DNA from 3 places in the Streptomyces sp. NPDC049954 genome. Region 3 is predicted to be linked to each of the others. Evidence: riboswitches for the same ligand, from Rfam matches in the RefSeq annotation. Region 3 holds a riboswitch; each other region holds the start of a gene.

Region 1 (2,253 bases), on a different contig from region 3:
GGAAGCGCGTCCACCGGCCTTCGGGCGTTCGGGGGCGGCCACCGGCACAGCGCAGACGGGTGGGGGAGGAGCCCACCGGCTTCTCCCCCACCCGTCATCGGTTCACGCCCGGGGCGTAAGGGCTCAGTACGGACCGTTCACGTTGTCGATCGAGCCGTAGACGTGCGCGGCGTAGTTGCACGCGGCGGTGATGTTGGCGACCGGGTCGAAGCTGTCCATGGACGTGCCGGGCACGTGGTACGCCTGGAACGTCGGGTCGATGACCTGGAGCAGCCCCTTCGACGGGGTGCCGGCGGCGGCGTTGGAGTCCCAGTCGTTGACGATCGTCGGGTTGCCCGAGGACTCCCGCATGACATTGCGGTGGATGCCCTCGTAGCTGCCGGGGATGCCGTGCTCGGCCATGATGGCCAGCGACTGCTTGATCCAGCCGTCGAGGTCGTTCGTGTACGTCGCGGGCTGCGCGGCGGGGGCGGCGGCCTTGCTCGCGGCCGTCTCGGTGGCGGGCTTCGCCGGGGCGGCGGGCGGCGTGCTGGTGCGCTGCGAGCGGTCGGCACGGTCGGCGCCGCCGCTCCGGCCGGCCGAGGCGCCGGAGACCTTGGCCTCGGCCTTGCCGCCGATGGTCAGCTTCAGGCCGGGGTGGATCAGGTCCGGGTTGTCACCGACGGCCTGGCGGTTGTCCTGGTACAGCTTGTGCCAGCCGCCGTCGACCGAGTGGTTCCTGGCGATCTTGGCCAGGGTGTCCCCGGAGACCACGGAGTAGGCGGCGGGGGTGGTTTCCCCGGCCGGGGCGCCGGCCGCGACCTTCTGCTCGGCCGCCGGGTGGGACTGCGCCGCGGAGGCGATGTTCGCGCCGAACAGGGGAAGGGCCAGGGCGGCTCCACCCGTACTCACGGCGATCAGGCCGCGGGTCAGCGAACGGGACGTGCGACGACGATTGTTACCCATTGCGGGCATGGTGCGTTCCTCTCCGTCGCCTGCGAGGTGAGCTGTCGGGTTCAGGCTGGAGATGCCTGGCCGCGATGAACGCGACTTCACCCCGAGCCGTTCCGGAAATCCGGACCGGCGACTTACCTGGGTCCCCCGCTCCTGCCGTACGTGAATAGGTCGGGTTTCCGGACAGCGGCAGGATTCGGCGTTCTGCCCGGATGGACCGTGACGTTAAGCGAGAAGCGCCGGATCGGACAAGCTTCACATTCTTGATCACCGTGCATTTACATGATCAATGAGGGCGAAAGCGAGTTCCGCCGCTTTCTTCGCGCAGTCAACTTTCCCCGCACGGCGCGAAATGGACCGCGCCCCGGGAGCGCCGTCCCCTCCGAACGTGACCCTCGCCACCGCGTCCGATTAGCGCGTTTTGCTCCGCCGTGAACGGAGCCGGGAGTGCCACGACAAGGGCGCGAACCCGCACTCACACGTCACTACAAAAGACTCATATCGGGCGGCGAACGGGACGTATCGACGCGAGACCAGCCCGCAGGGCACCTCAGAGCACCTCAGCGCACTCAGGTGCGCCTCGGAGTCCGAGAGACGTCCGCCGCCCGGCCGATCCGTCTCGGTCGGGCCACGAAAGGCGGCTCGGCGGACCAGAAAAGATCACGCGGGGGCGGATATCGAAGATCGCGCGGACGGCCGGAGATCACGGTCGGACATCACGGCCGGATCGGCGATCGAGTGAGGGACTGATTACCTGAGCGGACACCCCCCTCCCCGGCATCCCACTCCTCTGCCTCCAGCCGATGAAATTGATCAATGAATTGTCCCCGGGATGCCCCCTTTCCGGCACCGGCGCCCACCCGGGTGGAAATTTGCCTCATTCCTTTTGTCATAAGCCCGGTGACGGGACGACAACAACGCGATGGCCGCCTTTCGGCGCCAAGGCCGTTTGCCGCGCCCGCAGTTCGGCCCGGCAGAGCCCGGCGGGCTCGCGCCCCGCGGACGGCGCGCCCGGGCGTGCACGTGCGCACCCGGGCGTCCGGACGCGGAGACGGGCGGAGACGGTGGGAGACAGTGAAGACCGAGGGGCGGCCGCCTTGCCCCGTCGGGGTGAAGATTCCCTCCTCGGGGGCAGCAGGGCGGCCGATGCGGTGCGCATCGGCCCGGCGCCACGAGCACCGGACCGTACGGTCACGTCCCATGAGTATCTGGCTGCCTCTGTCCGCGGTCGTCCGGCTGATCCGCGCGACGGCCCTCGGAGCGGTGGCGGGCGTCGTGGTCGGCGTACTGGTCGACGCGGCGTTCGGCGCCCTCGCCGGA
Region 2 (2,253 bases), on a different contig from region 3:
GGTTCACCGCTTCGGGCGACAGAACCCCGCAGATCCTCCGGGATCGGACCGCACGCGAGCCCCCGCGGTGGCAGTCTGGCGCACAGTAAGGGCCCGGCCCCTCGGTGTCATTCCACGACGACTCGCCTCACCGGGCCCTGCGGGAAGGGACAGGCCGTCATGGCAGATCATCAGGAAGCCTCGGTCACGCTGCCGAGCGATCCGGCCTCGGTTCCGGAGGCCCGCAGACATGTCGGCGCCCTCCTCGCCGAATGGGGACTGCCCGCCGGCTCCGAATCGGCCGACACGATCCGGCTGATCGTCTCGGAACTCGCCACCAACGCCGTCCAGCACACCTGCGGGCAGTCACCCACCTTCACGGTGGAGCTCGTGCTGGAACGCGATGAACGGCTCTGTATCGGAGTGACCGACAGCCACCCCCGCTGGCCCCAGCGGCTGCCCGCCGCCGTGCAGCAGGACAACGGACGCGGCCTGGTCATCATCCGGTGGCTCGCCGCGGAGTGCGGCGGGCGGCTGTCGGTCGTGCCCACCGAGGAGGGCGGGAAGACCGTCCGGGTCGAACTCCCGTGGCAGGCCGGGGCGGCCGCACTCGACTGAACGGCCGTCCCCGGGCCCCGGCCCCTGCAAAAACGTTCTGCCCGCCCGGTCCGCACCGTCCGTAGCGGGGCGCGGTCGCGGAGCCGGACGGGGGAGGGCACGTGGTGAGCAGCGGGCACGGCGGCACCTGGCGGGCCGTCACCACCCGCCGTACGGACGTGTCCGCCGCGCCCGCCGCCCCTCACCTCACCTCACGCGTCCGTAACTGACCGACCTCGTCCAGATCCGTTCGAGTTTGACGACGTCTCCCGTCTTGGGCGCGTGCCACACCTTGTTGCCGCCCGCGTAGATGGCCACGTGGTACACGCTGCCGCCCGAGCGGAAGAAGACCAGGTCCCCCTTGGTGCGGTGGCCCGCGGAGATGTGCCGGGTCTTGTTGTACTGCGCCTGGGCGGTGCGCGGCAGGGCCTTCCCCGCCTTCTTGAAGGCGTAGACAGTCAGCCCCGAACAGTCGAAGCGGTGGGGGCCCGCGGCGCCCCAGCCATAGGGCGAGCCCTTCTTGGAAGCCGCGATCCTGAGCGCCTTGGCGTGGACACCGGCGGTGGCGGCCCGGGCCTCCGGGGCGCCGCCCGGCACTGCCAGGGTGCCGCCCACGGCGGCGAGAGTGAGAGCCGAGGCGGTGCCGGCCCTGGTCAGCAGAACGGGAACTCGATTCCGCACAGACATGCGTAACCCTTCGTCAACCGCCTGTGAAGGATGACCTGTCGGGTTCGGGCCGGCGAAGATGCCCGGCCGCATTGCGGCTTCACCCCAAGGACCGACGCGCTCCACACGCGCCGACCCGCCGTGCTGGGTCCTCCACTCCCGCCGATCCATGTGTCGACCGGCATCCGGACGGCGGCGGGATTCGGCGTCCGCCCGGACCGCCCCGCCGCTGCGACGGGGGCTTGTCGTCGTCAAGGATCTTCACGCACGGCCGGGCCGGAAACCGGGCAGAATCGTCCCTATGTGAGCTTCCTCACCCTTGTGCCGTTCGGGTGTCCCGCCTCCCGGGCGGCACCCTCCGTCGAGAGCGGACGAGCGCCCGACCAGCGGCGCAGTCATCCGCCGGGCCGAGAGTGCCCACGCGGAGCGCAACCCCGAGCCGGTCCCCCAGGGCCCGGAGGTACGCCGTTGGTGGGTACCTCGTTTGGTAGGTTTGCGTCGCGCTGCGGACATGGGTGGTCGCGGAACGCGCACGCGGACGTGTGTCGCGGCGCGTCCTACGCCTCCGGGGCCTCCTGCGGGGGGACTGCCACCCGGGCGGTACGACGCTCTCCGTCGAGTACGCGCAGCGCCTGTTCCAGGGTCCGTGCGTGCAGCTCCGTCTCGCCGCGCGCGTGCATGCGGGCGAGCGCGTCGCGCAGGCTCACCGCCCGGGCGACGAGCGCCTGAGCCGCCCGCAGCGCGGCGTACGTGTCGCCGCCCCGGCCGGGATTGGCGCGGCCGAGCAGGTCGGCGGCGGCCAGGTAACTGTCGATCAGTTCGCCCTCGGCCCTGGTCAGGGCGGGCAGGGGTGGCAGCTCCGGCGGCAGCATCGCGTCCTCACTGGTTCCAGGTGCCCGGCAGGGGGCCCCGGTCGCCCACCACGGCGTCCACGATCCCGTACGCGCGCGCCTCGGTGGCGGTCAGTACCTTGTCCCGTTCGATGTCCGCGCCGACGTCCCGCGGATCGCG
Region 3 (2,253 bases):
GGCTCGCGGTCACGGTGGGGACCGGCGTGGCGGGGCTCGTCCTCGCGATGATCCTGCACGTCTCCCAGCACAACCTGTCGACCTCCTCCTTCGTGATGGAACTGATCACGGTGGCCGTCGTGTGTCTCCTGGCCGCGCTGATCAACCTGGTGATCCGGCGCGGCGGCCGTCAGCTCGCCTCCGTGCAGCACGTCGCCGAGGCCGCGCAGCGCGCCGTGCTCCCGGTGCCGCCCGGCCGGATCGGCGGCTTCGACATCGCCGCGCAGTACGAGGCCGCCGAGGCCGACGCGTTCATCGGCGGCGATCTCTACGCCGTGCAGGACTCCCCGCACGGCGTGCGCATGGTGCTCGGCGACGTGCGCGGCAAGGGGCTCGGCGCGGTCGAGGCCGTGTCCGTCGTGATCGGCGCGTTCCGGGAGGCCGCCGAGCAGGAGTCCACCATCGAGGGGGTCGCCGCCCGGCTGGAGCGGGCGCTCGCCCGGGAGGGGGCGCGGCGCCGCGCGCTCGACGCCTTCGAGGGGTTCACGACCGCCGTCCTCGTCGAGATCCCGCACGGCGGCGGCGTCCTGCGCGTCGTCAACCGCGGGCACACCGAACCGCTCCTGCTGCACCACGACGGACAGGTCCTGGTCCTCTCGCCCGGCGAGCACGCCCTGCCGCTCGGCATGGGGGAACTGGGCACCTGGCCCGACCGCGCCGAGGAGACGGAGTACCCGCCGGGCGCGATGCTGCTGCTCTACACCGACGGGCTGTCGGAGGCGCGCGACCCCCGGGGCCGTTTCTACGATCCCGTCGAGCGGCTGCGCGGACGCGTCTTCGAGCATCCCGCCTCGCTGCTGTCGACCCTCGCGCAGGAGGTGCGCGACCACACCGGCGGCGCCACGACCGACGACATGGCGCTGCTCGCCGTCCGCCGTCCGCACTCCGGGGCCGGCGCACTCGCTCCGGAGAGCCTTCAGGAAGGCCTGGCCGACGCCGAGCAGGACCTGGCGCGCGGGGGCGGCCCCGAGGCGGCCTCCGGCGACGGTCACCGAGGGTGAGAGGGCGGGTGCGTTCTCATAACAACTGACGCACCGTCAGAATCGCGGGCCCTTCGGACGGGCGGTCAACTCGTCCGGATCGCGTGCCCCATGTCCGTTTAAGCCCAGGCCGCAGCCCTTAACGATCAACGGGAACGGCTTGGAATCCACGCCCGGTGTCTATTAACGTTCGATAACGCAGCGCGGTCGTCCCAGCCGTCAACAGCGACGGCTCCGCGCGCACGCGCCGAATCCCGCAAGGGAACCGGGGAACCAACTTACTGGGGTGAATCGGACATCGCGTCCTGGTGTCCGTAGGAGACCTTCCTGCTCCGAACCCGTCAGCTAACCCGGTAGGCGAGAAGGAAGGAAAGGAGTGCCGCCTTCGTGGCGTCCAACCCGCCTGCCCCCGCTCCCACCGGGTCCGCCCCCACCTCGTTCTACGGCTCGGACGGGGCCCACGGCCCCGGCCCTGACGGGGGCTCTGGTCCCCGCCCGGCGCCCGAGCCCGGTCTCGGGGAGTGGAACCCGACCGAGGAGACCGTCGTTCCGGTGCGCGGCCGGCACCGCGTCGCCAAGCAGCGCGGTGGCCTCGCCCGCAGCTCCACGGTCCTCGGAGTCGGCGTCCTCGCGGCCGTCGGCGCCGGCGGTATCGCCACCGCGCAGGAGAAGCCGAAGGTCCAGCTGTCGCTGCCCGAGTCCTTCCCGAAGCTCCAGGACGTCAAGGACGCCCTGCCGGAGGCCAAGTCGCTGCCCGGTGTCGGCGCGCTGATCGACGACGTCTCCGGCGAGGACGGCGACGACCCGGCCCAGCTCGCGGCCAACCCCGCCGCCTCCCCGCTCACCAGCGCCGGAGTCACCCAGGCCGATCTCGACCAGGGCACCACCGACGCCGGTGAGGCCCTGCGCGCCCGCATCCTCACCCAGGCCGAGACGCAGGCCGACAGCGCCGACCACAGCGCCCAGCAGGCTGCGGAACAGGCCGCGGCGCAGGCCGCGGCCGAGCACGCGGCGGCCGAGCGGAAGAAGGCCGAGACCGCGCAGAAGAAGGCGGAGGCGGAGGCCAAGGCGAAGGCGGAGGCCGAAGCGAAGGCCAAGGCCGAGGCGGAACGGCTCGCGCAACTCGCCAAGAGCTACACGCTGCCCGTCGTCTCGTACACCCTCACCTCGCACTTCGGCGACGGCGGCTCCATGTGGTCCTCGGGCCACCACACCGGCCTCGACTTCGCCGCCC

Evidence for each region. Region 3 has a riboswitch for cyclic di-AMP ahead of AB0J21_RS32960 (M23 family metallopeptidase). Riboswitches for the same ligand answer to the same signal wherever they lie in the genome.
Region 1: another riboswitch for cyclic di-AMP. It lies ahead of AB0J21_RS20320 (transglycosylase SLT domain-containing protein); the one in region 3 lies ahead of AB0J21_RS32960 (M23 family metallopeptidase).
Region 2: another riboswitch for cyclic di-AMP. It lies ahead of AB0J21_RS21300 (C40 family peptidase); the one in region 3 lies ahead of AB0J21_RS32960 (M23 family metallopeptidase).

The regions. Positions count from the first base shown of each region.
Region 1 is NZ_JBFALS010000008.1:199,381-201,633, forward strand. It holds gene AB0J21_RS20320 (transglycosylase SLT domain-containing protein) at 124-954, opposite strand; cyclic di-AMP (ydaO/yuaA leader) riboswitch at 959-1,145, opposite strand; gene AB0J21_RS20325 (DUF1345 domain-containing protein) at 2,134-2,253, shown strand, end outside.
Region 2 is NZ_JBFALS010000008.1:403,961-406,213, reverse strand. It holds gene AB0J21_RS21305 (ATP-binding protein) at 160-597, shown strand; gene AB0J21_RS21300 (C40 family peptidase) at 784-1,263, opposite strand; cyclic di-AMP (ydaO/yuaA leader) riboswitch at 1,267-1,460, opposite strand; gene AB0J21_RS21295 (hypothetical protein) at 1,800-2,114, opposite strand; gene AB0J21_RS21290 (ATP-dependent Clp protease proteolytic subunit) at 2,122-2,253, opposite strand, start outside.
Region 3 is NZ_JBFALS010000026.1:25,145-27,397, reverse strand. It holds gene AB0J21_RS32965 (PP2C family protein-serine/threonine phosphatase) at 1-1,040, shown strand, start outside; cyclic di-AMP (ydaO/yuaA leader) riboswitch at 1,255-1,394, shown strand; gene AB0J21_RS32960 (M23 family metallopeptidase) at 1,407-2,253, shown strand, end outside.